Regions from separate parts of the Vibrio sp. 10N.261.51.F12 genome, predicted to be linked through region 1. Evidence: predicted binding sites of a transcription regulator. Region 1 holds the regulator's gene; each other region holds the start of a gene.
What was found. The regulator PurR, encoded in region 1, represses purine synthesis genes. The targets are predictions, from matches to a motif close to TNANGNAAACGTTTNCNTNA.
Positions count from the first base shown of each region.

Region 2: a site for PurR is predicted at 2,073-2,092, ahead of purE (5-(carboxyamino)imidazole ribonucleotide mutase). Genes of this name have one in related genera too.
Region 3: a site for PurR is predicted at 3,239-3,258, ahead of AB4405_RS23235 (NCS2 family permease). Genes of this name have one in related genera too.

Region 1 covers NZ_JBFROV010000016.1:253,597-258,138, reverse strand. The annotation lists gene elyC (envelope biogenesis factor ElyC) at 1-300, shown strand, start outside; gene torR (two-component system response regulator TorR) at 534-1,244, opposite strand; gene torD (molecular chaperone TorD) at 1,536-2,183, shown strand; gene purR (HTH-type transcriptional repressor PurR) at 2,531-3,541, shown strand; cyclic di-GMP riboswitch class I at 3,714-3,797, shown strand; gene AB4405_RS11425 (TfoX/Sxy family DNA transformation protein) at 3,911-4,501, shown strand.
Region 2 covers NZ_JBFROV010000008.1:1,618-6,159, forward strand. The annotation lists gene aroE (shikimate dehydrogenase) at 1-429, opposite strand, end outside; gene hemF (oxygen-dependent coproporphyrinogen oxidase) at 495-1,400, opposite strand; gene AB4405_RS04400 (L-threonylcarbamoyladenylate synthase) at 1,416-1,955, opposite strand; gene purE (5-(carboxyamino)imidazole ribonucleotide mutase) at 2,157-2,642, shown strand; gene AB4405_RS04410 (5-(carboxyamino)imidazole ribonucleotide synthase) at 2,645-3,775, shown strand; gene AB4405_RS04415 (topoisomerase DNA-binding C4 zinc finger domain-containing protein) at 3,827-4,414, opposite strand; gene AB4405_RS04420 (DUF494 family protein) at 4,449-4,542, opposite strand, start outside.
Region 3 covers NZ_JBFROV010000052.1:27,866-32,407, forward strand. The annotation lists gene proW (glycine betaine/L-proline ABC transporter permease ProW) at 1-469, shown strand, start outside; gene proX (glycine betaine/L-proline ABC transporter substrate-binding protein ProX) at 462-1,469, shown strand; gene AB4405_RS23235 (NCS2 family permease) at 1,712-3,082, opposite strand; gene gmk (guanylate kinase) at 3,491-4,117, shown strand; gene rpoZ (DNA-directed RNA polymerase subunit omega) at 4,426-4,542, shown strand, end outside.

The sequences.
Region 1 (4,542 bases):
GAGCAAGCATGGCAAAAATATACCCCGCAAGCTCGCTACCTCGAACAAACAGAGCGATACTGGCATGAAACCATGGGGCTGGCATGGCAAAGGTTACGTGACTGGGTTGCGAGCGAGGGAGTGTCGTCTACAGATGAGCTCACGCCTGAAGATAATCCACTTTCAACGTTAGAAGGTGACGACGATGCAACCGTTGTAGGAAAGAGTAACGTTGAGGGTGAACAGGGAAATGAAGGCACGCCATTGGATACCAGCACTGACAAGGCCCTTAGCCCACCCGCAGAATCTGCTCAACCTTAGCTAGGGATAATATCATCTCGCTCTAATTGCTGTGGTTCTAATTGCTGTGGTTCTATGTGCGCTGGTTCTAAGTGCGCTGATTCTAAGTGCACTGGCTCTAAGTACATTGATGTAAAAAAGCCAGGCTGTGTTAAACGCCTGGCTTTTTTAACGATGGAGCTCTGTTTTTTAATGATGAGACACGCTATTTTTGTGAAAGAGTGCAACCTACATCGTTAAATTAAACGTAGTCGCTAGTCACCCGCAAACATATATCCTTCACCATGAACCGTGATGAATATTTGTGGGTTTTTCGGATCCGCTTCCATTTTAGTGCGCATACGTCGGATTAATACATCAATAGTGCGATCATTTGGCGCGTCAACTCGATGACTGATCATGTTCAAGATTCGCTCACGACTCAGAACTTGATTAGGGTAAGTAGATAACGCGACTAAAAGCTCATACTCGGCTTTTGTCAGTTTGACTGGTTCACCATTGCAACTTAATGAGCGGCGCTGTTTATCGAATAACCACTCCCCAAAGTGCACAACATGCTCGTTCTCGGCACTTTGTGATATTAAGGGCTGCTTACGAGCTTGAGCAATACGCCACAGTAAGTTTTTAACTCTGACCAATAATTCTCTTAATTCAAACGGTTTCGTTACATAGTCATCTGCGCCCATTTCTAGGCCAACGATCCGATCAATACTATCAGTACGACCTGTTACCAATATAATACCGATATCAGACTGGCTACGTAACTCTCGAGTTAACATCAGACCATCTTCACCAGGAAGATTGATATCAAGCATGACAAGGTCGACACTGGAAGACTGCAATACTTGTCGCATCTCTTCACCGCTTTCAGCCTCGCTTACTAAATAGCCTTCACTCTCAAAGTAACCAGACAACTTGCTACGCGTAACGACATCATCTTCAACTACTAATACGTGATAACTCATATTCACCGTTTCTATTCTATCTATGACCGAAGCCATTCTATTCATAATTAGTCACAATTCTAGCGGACATTACGGTATTGTGTAGAAAGTCGTGCTTTTATTGATTCAAGACAAGAACACTTTTTATCCACTATATGCAATCAGAACCTTGCCCATCTGGTGTCGCTTTAAAACCATCAACCGCTCTTTTATTCATTTATCTTCATAAACGTTCGATTTTTTTCATTATTGCCCTTACTGCTGTTCATTTTTATTGTCTAAAATAAGGGCAAGACTTTTGGAGAGAACAAGATGCAAGAATTGAAAGCATTTAATGAACAACGTGCAGAGATATACTGGTGGCTTTCTAGCCTATTTGCCAAAGAGCTCACTCAACAAGAACTGGATAAATATCACAGTGTCGAAATACGTTCTTTTTTGAGCGGTCTCGGTGAAAACCCATCACTCGAAGCGCCGATCAATACACTCATTGATGGCTTGAACCGATTACAGACTCGAGAAGACGCCCAACTTGAGCTATCCGCAGATTTTTGTGACCTATTTCTTAAATCAGATAAGCATGGCGCATTACCTTATGCCTCAATGTACATAGGTGAATCAGGTCTTCTCAATGATAAACCGGCTAATGACATGACCGAGCTGTTAAAAAAACACAATGTCGCCGTCTCTGAAGACTTAAATGAGCCAGCCGATCACCTCGCGATAGAGTTGGACTTTCTCGGCAACCTTATTATTCGTTCTAATGAACTGGAGTCCGAGGCGCACATCAACAACGCATTATTAGAGCAAGCTGATTACCTTAATCAGCACCTGATGACATGGCTGCCTCAATTCGAAAAAAAATGTAAAGAGTATGATGTATTTGGATTTTACGCCGCGGTAGCAACACTCCTCATTGCATTTTGTCAGTTAGACCTTAACTATTTAACTGCTGAGTAACCGATGCAGACACCGCTATCAATCAAGGTGGCGGTGTTACCCCATATTAATTTTAATTTATCATCAAATTTGTCGGTTGAAACGTTGCTAGAGTCACCGACTAGCATTACAATCCGCCGTTTCAATGCGAAAACCAAATTTTAGTGCCCCATGCTTTCCTATCTTTAGCTATTATGTCCTTGTCAGGTGAATAGCTAACCCACAATTGGAATCCAATGTTTCACTAGGTTCACTTACTCGGTACGCATTCCATACACCAAAGCGCTTTTTTAATTAAACAAAGCTGCATTACCGCAACGACGTTTTTGCTGACCATACGCAAAAGCCGTTACTAATAGGATAAAGCTATGGCAACAATCAAAGATGTCGCCCGTCTAGCTGGCGTTTCAACTACTACTGTGTCTCACGTTATTAACAAAACACGTTTTGTTGCCGAAGCCACACAAGAAAAAGTCAACGCCGCCGTAGAAGAACTCAATTACGCGCCAAGCGCCGTTGCGCGAAGCTTAAAATGTAACTCAACAAAAACCATCGGTATGTTGGTTACACAATCAACGAACTTATTCTTCTCCGAGGTTATCGATGGCGTTGAAAGCTATTGCTATCGTCAAGGTTACACATTAATTCTGTGTAACACTGGTGGCGTGTATGAAAAGCAGAGAGATTACATTCGGATGCTAGCAGAGAAGCGCGTCGACGGTATTCTCGTTATGTGTTCAGATCTCACAGAAGAGCTTCTTAGCATGCTTGATCGTCACTCCGATATTCCTAAAGTGATCATGGACTGGGGTCCTGAGAGCTCGCAAGCAGATAAGATCATTGATAATTCGGAGGAAGGTGGTTATCTCGCCACAAAATACCTAATTGATAAAGGTCATACGGACATCGCATGTTTGAGCGGTCACCTAGAAAAAGCGGTGTGCCAAGAACGCATTATTGGTTACAAGCGTGCGCTATCAGAAGCCGGCATCGAAATGAAAGAAGACCGTATATTTGAAGGTAACTTTGAGTGTGACACAGCGGTCATCGCAGCGAATCGTATTGCCGCAATGGAAGAACGACCAAGCGCCGTGTTCTGCTTTAACGATACGATGGCGTTAGGCCTAATGAGTCGTTTACAACAACTCGGTTTGAACGTACCAGAAGATATCTCTGTGATTGGTTACGATAACATTGAGCTTGCTGAGTATTTTTCTCCACCACTGACGACGGTTCACCAACCGAAACGTCGTGTCGGAAAGAACGCCTTTGAGATTTTGCTAGAACGCATAAAAGATAAAGGTCATGACAAACGTATATTTGAGATGCACCCCGAGATAATTGAACGCCACTCTGTCAAAAACCTGACAAAAAAATGACAAAGGCGCCTAGTTAGGCGCTTTTTTTTGATCTTGTTCCCAGATTTTATACGCCTTATTGTTAGTTTATGTTACCTCTTAAGCACAAATACCCGTCTAATTTTTGAAGCAACATCACACTTTAGTTATATCTCAATGCAGATTAGCGCATTTTTTCTTTATTCTAACAAAGTCACGCACAGGGCAAACCATCTGAAAAGTTGGGACGCAAAGCCTCCGGCCTAAACCATTTATGGTAGGTAGCGGGGTTACCGATGGCAAAGGACACTGAATTCTTGTTTTTAATTTAACAAGGAATTGATGCCTGTTTGCTACACTCTCGGACCTGATTTTGGTGACACAATCAAATAACACCGAGAAAAGACAAATATGGACAATCCAATATTAAAAAATTCGATGCAGTTGTTCGCTCAACTTGGAAAAGTCAAATCCCGCTCTATGTTCGGTGGATTTGGCATTTTTGTTGACGATACGATGTTTGCATTAGCAGTGAACAGTAAATTACACATCAGAACTAACCCAACAACCGTCGCGACATTCAAGCAAAACGGCTTCAAACCTTACGTTTATAAAAAGCGCGGATTTCCAGTAGTGACAAAATATTTTGCCCTACCTGAAGATAGCTGGGATGACAGTGAAATAATATTGAGCTACGCACGCTCAGCGTTGGATTACGCAAAAGATGAAAAAGTAAAACAATCTGACTGCAAACCAACCCGATTAAAAGATCTCCCGAATTTACGTCTTGCAACAGAGCGCATGCTCAAAAAAGCGGGGATAGAATCGGTGAACTCACTTCAAGAGCATGGATCCGTTGAAGCCTTCAAGGCCATTCAAAAAACACACTCGACAAGTGTCGGTCTCGAATTACTTTGGGCGTTAGAAGGTGCGATTAATGGTACTCACTGGTCTGTGATTCCACAAGCCAAGCGCGACGAGCTAGCCAATCATATCAATTAGTACTTGCTCTCTCTTACTTATAAAAAAATCAGCCCATTAGC
Region 2 (4,542 bases), on a different contig from region 1:
ATCCAGAAGAGGCTTTAATACCCCACGAGCAGCGCCACCGGCACCAATGACAAGAATTGAGGCATCTTTTAAGATGACCTGATGTTGAAGTAAGTCCTGGACCAAACCTTCACCATCCGTGTTATCACCGATGATCTCGCCATCATCGAGTTTCTTTAGGGTATTAACAGCACCAGCTAGTTGCGCTCGTTCTGTCAGGCGGCCTGCGAACTGATATGCTTCTTCTTTAAAAGGTGCCGTGATGTTGCACCCTCGACCACCAGAATTGAAAAACACTTCGACCGCAGACAAAAACTCTCCTTTTTTAGGCTCTTGACGGCCATATTCCATACTTTGTCCAGTCTGCCTAGCAAACAATGTATGAATAAAAGGTGATTTACTTTGGGAGATTGGATTCCCGAAAACAACGTACTGATCTAGTTTGCTCATGTCCCTGCCTGTTGCATACTAAAGTGATGAGAAAGACACTATCACTTCAGCATGCATTCGCCAAGCTACCAATCACGCGGCTTTAAGTAGTCAGAATAGAGTGCCGCTTCCGGTGTATTCGCTTCCGGCTCATAAGCATATTCCCAGCGAGCGAGTGGCGGCATAGACATTAAAATAGACTCAGTACGCCCGCCGCTTTGTAGTCCAAATAGAGTGCCTCTATCGTAAACAAGATTAAACTCGACGTAACGCCCACGACGATACAGCTGAAACTCTCGCTCACGCGAACCGAACGCCACGTCTTTTCGCTTCGCGACAATAGGTAAGTATGCCTCTAAGAAGCCATTTCCAACGGCTTGCATATACTGAAAAGACCGTTCAAACCCCCATTGATTAAGGTCGTCAAAAAAGAGCCCGCCTACACCGCGAGTTTCGTTTCTATGAGGCAAGAAAAAGTATTCATCACACCATTTTTTATGTTCCGCATAGACCGCCTCACCAAAAGGGGCACACAATGTTTTCGCCACGTTGTGCCAATGCTGGCAGTCCTCTTCAACCGGGTAAAATGGCGTTAAGTCAAAACCACCGCCAAACCACCATATCGGCTCTTCACCCTCTTTTTCTGCGATGAAAAAGCGCACGTTTGCGTGCGAGGTCGGGACATGTGGATTTTTGGGGTGCAATACTAAAGAAACCCCCATAGCTTCAAACTTCCGACCGGCCAACTCTGGACGATGCGCAGTCGCAGACGCTGGCATTTTATCGCCAAACACATGTGAGAAGTTCACACCACCTTGCTCAAATACAGCGCCATCTTTCAGGACACGGCTGCGTCCACCACCACCCAACTCTCGTTGCCACTCATCTTCAATAAACTGAGCCACTCCATCTTCTGCGGCTAATCGTTCGCTGATTGTGTCTTGTAGCTGCATTAAGAAGGCTTTAACTTGATATTTATCTACTTTTGACATCAATAGTGGTCCTCTTTAACCCTGTCTAATAAGCTGTTGGGTGCGGGCATCACGAATCTCACTTGGCTTTGAGCGCCCACCAACCTCTCCATCAAGAATACCCGCAAGTCGGCCTCCAAGTTGCTCATGAACCTGCTGAACCGTCATGCAAGATGGCATACCCGACAAATTAGCACTGGTAGAAGTAATCGGTTTATCGAATGCCAAGCATAACGCTTGGACTAAAACATGGTCAGTTACCCTAACAGCAATCGTATCAAACTGACCGCTGAGCCATGGGGATACCCTTTTACTTGCCGGCATAATCCACGTATAAGGCCCAGGCCAAGTCGCCGTAACATGAGCAAGTTGAGCTTTAGTGAGTTGATTTTCATCAATATAAGGACGCAGTTGTTCATAATTACTGGCAATTAGAATCAAGCCCTTTTCTACCGGTCGCTCTTTTACTGCCAACAATTTCTCAATCGCCTGAATATTGTCAGGATCACAACCCACACCAAACACACCTTCTGTTGGGTAAGCAATAACCTCACCCGATTTCAGCATATCGACCATAGAGAGAACATTATTCACTGCGTCTTCCTTCCCTTTAAATCTATACATTTTTTTTACAATTCAACGGCACTATGCGCAAAACACTCTTTAGAATCCAGAAAAAAACCCAACTTTCACTCACGCAAACGTTTTCCTTGGAAAAAAATACTCGTATAATGCGCGCAATTTAATCCATTTGAACATGCTTTGAAGGAGCGTCGAATGAAAGTCGGTATTATCATGGGTTCAAAATCAGACTGGCCAACAATGCAACTGGCCGCTGACATGCTAGACCAATTTGGTGTTGAATATGAAACAAAAGTCGTTTCAGCTCACCGCACACCACAACTACTTGCGGACTACGCGACGTCAGCAAAAGAACGTGGTATTTCTGTGATTATCGCCGGTGCTGGCGGTGCGGCGCATCTTCCTGGTATGGCTGCGGCTTTCACTAGCGTTCCTGTGTTAGGTGTTCCCGTTCAAAGTCGTGCACTTAAAGGAATGGATTCTCTACTTTCAATCGTTCAAATGCCAAAAGGGATCGCAGTAGGCACCCTTGCGATCGGTGAAGCTGGCGCAGCAAATGCGGGGATTCTTGCCGCTCAGATTATCGGTATTCACGATAATAGCGTCATGGAAAAAGTCGAAGCATTCCGACAGACACAAACGGACACTGTGCTCGCAAACCCAGATCCATCAGAGGGTTAATAATGAAGCACGTATTGGTCTTAGGTGCTGGTCAGCTGGCGCGCATGATGTCTTTGGCTGGCGCACCGCTCAATATCAAAATATCAGCGTTTGATGTGAACAGTGAGAATATCGTTCACCCTCTCACCTTAGAGGTTCTGGGCAATGGTTTACAGCAAGCTATCGATCTTGCTGATGTCATTACCGCGGAGTTCGAACATATTCCTCTTGATGTTCTCGATGTATGCGAAAAAAGTGGCAAATTTCGTCCTTCCACACAAGCGATTAAAGCTGGCGGCGACCGACGTATTGAAAAAGTATTGCTCGATAGCGCCAAAGTAAAAAATGCCACCTACGCCGTCATTCGATCACGAGCTGATTTTGACGCTGCGATAACGACCGTCGGCCTGCCTATGGTGCTAAAAAGTGCACTTGGTGGCTACGACGGCAAAGGCCAGTGGCGTTTAAAATCACTTGAGAATGTGGATGCGATCTGGGCGGAAATGCAAGAGTGTATCGAGCAGTCCGACAACCAAGCGATTGTCGCAGAAGAATTTGTTCTCTTCCAGCGTGAGGTTTCTCTGGTAGGTGCTCGTAACAAGCAAGGCGACATTGCTATTTATCCCCTGGCCGAAAACGTACATACCGATGGTGTGTTAACACTGTCTACTGCCATTGATGAAAGAGCAGTACAACAACAAGCCGCTGAAATGTTTACTGCCGTTGCTAATTCTTTGGATTACGTTGGTGTACTAGCACTTGAGTTCTTTGATGTTGATGGTGAATTGCTGGTCAATGAGATTGCACCTCGTGTGCACAACTCAGGACACTGGACACAACAAGGTGCCGATACTTGCCAATTTGAGAACCATTTACGGGCAGTGTGTGATATGCCACTCGGATCCACTCAGCTCACCAGAGCAACATCGATGGTGAATATACTAGGCCAAGATTGCGTTCCGGAAGCGGTATATCAACTCGCTGGCTGCCATGTGCATTGGTATGGCAAAGAAAAACGTACTGGCAGAAAAATGGGCCATATCAATGTGTCCGCGTCGAACAACGCTGAACTGAAGGCTCAACTTCTTAAGCTTGCCGACATCTTAGACCACAATGCGTTTCCTGCTTTAATGCCAGCAGCACAAGCACTTTAGCCTAGAAAGTTAAGTGTTTAATAAAATGGTACAACCAAGATAAATGGCTCATTATAGGGCCGTTTTTTCGCTCTGAACCTTGTGACATGCACGTGAGGCGCACTCAAATACCGTGCCGGATGCTCGCTTCTTTTCGGTCAGCAAGGGGTAGCCACAGAATTCACAATCACCGGTGATAGGAGGGTGATTGATGGCAAACTTGCATTTAGGGTAGGCATCGCACGCATAAAAGACCTTGCCGAAGCGAGATTTTCGCTCGATCAGTTGCCCTTTAGCGCACTCGGGGCACGCCACTTCTGCATCTTTTTGCGGTTTATTCTCTTCTTGCTTGTTCGGTGATTGAATAAAGTGACACTCTGGGTAGCCACTACAGCCAATAAACATCCCGTACCGTCCTTGTCGAAGCAGCAGTTCACTCCCACAATCAGGGCACGCAACACCGAGTGTTTTAATGACATGACCGTCATTTTGATGCAAAGGCTTGATGTAATCACAACCTGGGTAATCGCTACAGCCAAAAAAAGGACCGTGCTTACCATTTTTTAGCTGCAATGTTCCTTGCTGGCATTGAGGACACGACTCGCTATTAAGCGCATGCTCATGAGCCGAAAACAACTGGTGATCAATTTTACCGCTCATACACTCTCTTTTATTGACGATATCAACGTGTTCTTTAGTGAACAACGCCCTGTTCAGTGGTATAGATCAGCTCTTCCATAAGCGTGTACTCATTTTCATTACCCGGTACATTAAATAGTACCATCAAA
Region 3 (4,542 bases), on a different contig from region 1:
GGTGACCATTATTTTTGCGCTGCCGCCGGTCGTGCGCCTTACGATTCTGGGTATTCAACAAGTGCCTGAAGAATTGATCGAAGCCGGACATTCGTTCGGCGCCAGTAAAAAGCAGATGCTTTATCGCATCCAGCTGCCACTCGCACTACCAACCATTATGGCTGGCGTGAACCAAACCTTAATGCTGTCGCTTTCGATGGTGGTTATTGCCTCTATGATTGCGGTTGGCGGTCTAGGTCAGATGGTACTGCGTGGTATTGGCCGTTTAGACATGGGGCTTGCCGCGGTTGGTGGGTTGGGCATTGTCATTCTCGCAATCTTGCTTGACCGAATCACTCAGGTTCTTGGGGTCAACGCTGGCAATACCAAACTACGTTGGTACCACACCGGTCCCGTTTCTATTTTGCTAAAAATGTTCACTCGGAAAAGTGAACCTACATTAAATTTACGGAGAAATGAAAATGAATAATTCATGGAAGAAAACCCTAACCGCCAGCGTGGCGTCTGCACTCGTATTATCGACAAACGTTTGGGCTGAGAAGCTACCCGGCGAAGGCGTCAGCATTCAACCACTTCAATCAACGGTTGCAGAAGAAACCTTTCAAACACTGATTGTTAGCCGTGCACTTGAGGCTCTAGGCTACGATGTGAAGGAAACAAAGGAAGTCGACTACAATGTCGGTTACACCTCTATTGCAAAAGGCGACGCTACCTTCCTTGCCGTTGGTTGGTTCCCACTTCATGCAGACAAATACAGCCAATCTGGTGGTGATGACAAATTCTATCGCAAAGGGCAATACGTCAGTGGCGCTGCGCAGGGTTACTTGATCGATAAAAAAACGGCAGAGCAGTACGGTATTACCAATATTGGTCAATTAAGCGACCCAAAAATCGCCAAGTTATTTGATGCTGATGGCGACGGCAAAGCCGATTTAACAGGCTGTAACCCAGGCTGGGGTTGTGAGCTTGTCATTGAAGAACAGTTGTCTGCTTATAAATTACGAGACACCGTGAGCCACAATCAAGGTAACTACGCCGCGATTATTGCCGATACGATCTCACGCTATAAGAACGGTGAGCCGATCCTTTACTACACATGGACACCATACTGGGTAAGTGGCGTATTGGTCCCGAATGAAGATGTAGTTTGGTTAGAAGTGCCGTTTTCGGCATTGCCTGGTGAGCGTAAAGGCGTTGATACGACGTTATCTAACGGCAAGAACTACGGCTTTGAGATGAACTCTATGAGCATCATTGCCAACAAAGCATTTGCTGAACAAAACCCTTCTGCCGCGAAGTTATTTGAAATCATTAAGCTGAACATCAATGATGTGAGTGCTCAAAATATGATGATGAGCCAAGGTAAAAACAGCACTGCCGATATTGAATCGCATGTGAATGGCTGGATCAAAGCTAACCAAGGCCTGTTTGACTCTTGGGTTGCCGAAGCTAAAAAAGCGTCAATGTAATCTTAGTGGCGCGGTATGGCCCAGATAAGGCGATATAATCTTATTAAAACCTTATTACAGCCACTATGAGATACATGACGTCTTAGAACATGTAAGAACTCCAATCGTTGGTTCATCAACGATTGGAGTTCATGCAATATGCTTATACTTTATACTTATCGCTATAACCTGACGTTGTAAGCTATCGTTGCAAGCCTAGGCAATAAACGACGCAACACATCACCGCAATATCGTCTCTCTAATTACAGCAGAACCAGATACGTCCCAAACAGCGCACACAGCACATAAATCACGGGGTGTACTTCCTTACCTTTGCCCGCGACGACCATCGTAAATGCGTAACTGATAAAACCCATTGCCATACCATTGGCTGGAGAGAAACTCAGTACAGTGAACATGATGGTGAAAAACGCGGCAATGCGAGACTCTTTCTTTTCCCAATCTATCTGCCCAAGGCGACCAATCATATAGATACCGACCACCACCATTGCTGGCGCGACCATCGCAGCAGAAAAGACCGAGAATATTGGGTAAAAGAACAACGATAAGAAGAATAGTCCTGCCACAACCACCGCGGCCAAGCCCGTTCTTGCCCCTTGCGATGACGCAATTCCCGACTCAGAGAATGCAGTAATAGAAGTGGTACCCAAAACAGAACCAATCACCGTACCACCAGCGTCCGCTACCAGTGCAGAGCGTGCATTCGGCACCTTGCCATCTTTATCAATGATGCCCGCATCTTTACCGACACCAACAATCGTGCTTAGTCCATCAAAGAAATCGACGATCAAAAAGATAATCACGATAAACAAAAGGTCAAACATCTTCTCGGCCGTTAAACCTGAGATATCGAAGATCGCGCCAAAGCTCCCGGCCATACTTGGTGGCATCGACACGAGCTGCTCTGGGATTGGGGCATTTGATGTACCCATGAACGTATCGGCCAATACCGTTAATACAATGGCAGAAATGAAAGAGATGAACGTCGCCAGCTTGATGTCTCTGACCATGCAGCCTAGCGCAATAAAAATGCTGATGTACGCGATGATGACTTTAGGGTCAAGGATGTCCCCCATACTCACCAGGATGATAGGATTTGAGACGATAATGCCTGCATTCTTTAGGCCCAAGAAAGCAATAAAGAGACCGAGAGAGACCGTAATGGCGAGTTTAAGATCCTCTGGTATTGATTCAATCATTGCCTTGCGAATTCGGGTCATCGACAGGATCAAATAAATAACGCCAGAGAAGAAGATGCCGAGTAGCGCTTCATGCCACACCAATGCCACCGAGCCACTTAACAACATCCCTTTAAAGAAGCCGTTCATGCTCATACCAGGAGCAAGCATCACTGGGTAATTACCAAAAAAGCCCATGATAAGTGTCGCAATACCAGCAGCGAGCGCCGTAGCGGTAAAGACGGAACCACGGTCCATGCCAGGGATGTCACCAAGAATGGCAGGGTTGACCGCGAGGATATAACTCATGGCAAGGAAAGTAATGAAGCCCGCATACACCTCTGTGCCAACGGTAGACTTGCGCTCAGAAACTTTAAATGTAGATTCGATAAAAGAAGTTTTCGCTGATGGTTTACTAGCCACGTCGACACTCACGATAAAACCTGCTTATTTGGATTAGGAAAAGTCGCCAAGTTCAGTCATTGAACTTGGAAAAGTTGGCGCGGATTTTAATCGACCGTGTGAATATTTCAATGAATTTCGCGTCATTTGTGAATATTTTTTATCGCTTTAAAAACAACACTTTGATAAATAAGCAAACGTTTGCCACCACATTGCAATCACGACACGGACCGCCGAGCATTTTTTTATGTTCGATGCCCTCTTTTATTATTTTTCCAGGTCAAGCCCTGTGACTTGTCGAAAATAGTCAAATTGTGCTACTCTTCGCCTCCATTTTTCTGACTGATTTTTCAACAGTCTCAGTCAGTATTATGTTTCGTTAATGAAACGCCTATCACTGCGCGTTTCTCGTTTTCAATCCAGAACTATGGACTCGTACCTATGGGCAAAGGCACTTTATACATCGTATCCGCACCAAGCGGCGCAGGTAAATCAAGCTTGATTTCAGCGATGCTAGAAACCAATCCTACGTATGCTATGAAAGTGTCGGTATCGCATACCACTCGTAGCGTGCGACCTGGTGAAGAGGATGGCGTGCATTATCACTTTGTTGAAAAAACAGAGTTTGAGTCGCTGATCGCTCAAGATGCTTTCTTTGAGTACGCCGAGGTATTCGGTAACTACTATGGAACGTCTCGACTATGGATTGAAGAAACCCTAAATAAGGGCATTGATGTCTTCTTAGATATCGATTGGCAAGGCGCTCGCCAAATCCGCGCGCAGATGCCGGAAGCAAAAAGTGTCTTCATTTTGCCACCGTCCAACGGTGAGCTGGAACGTCGTCTTAACGTTCGCGGCCAAGACAGCGACGAGATCATCGCTAAGCGCATGAGCGAAGCTAAGTCTGAGATATCTCACTATGACGAATATGACTATGTCATTATCAACGATGACTTTGATGTGGCATTGATTGATTTCAAAGCGATCTTACGCGCTGAGCGCCTAAAACAAGATAAACAAACCATCAAATACAAAGGCATGCTCGTTGCGCTGCTTTCTGAGCAGTAGAGATAAGCGTGTTTTCGTCATTGTTTCTACGTATTTTGTGGTGATTTCCTAACAAAATGCAGTAAAAAGCAAATGACCTTACTATAACGACCGTATTTACCTATATACTGTTACACAGACGCTACTGTTGTACTGGCGATATTATTGTACAGACAATACAGGTAAACATGCATACTGGTTAACCGACGAGACTAGTAGTAAACAGGCGGTCGTCAGGCTCTATTGGGATCATTTGTGATCTAGCATCCAATCCCAATAGGCTGTATACTTTCTCGTCATCTAAAATTTAGTTAATTATTGGAGTTCTTATGGCACGCGTAACTGTTCAAGACGCTGTTGAAAAAGTTGGTAACCGCTTCGACCTAGTTCTTATTTCGTCTCGCCGCGCACGTCAAATGCAAATCGGTGGTAAAGACGCATTAGTG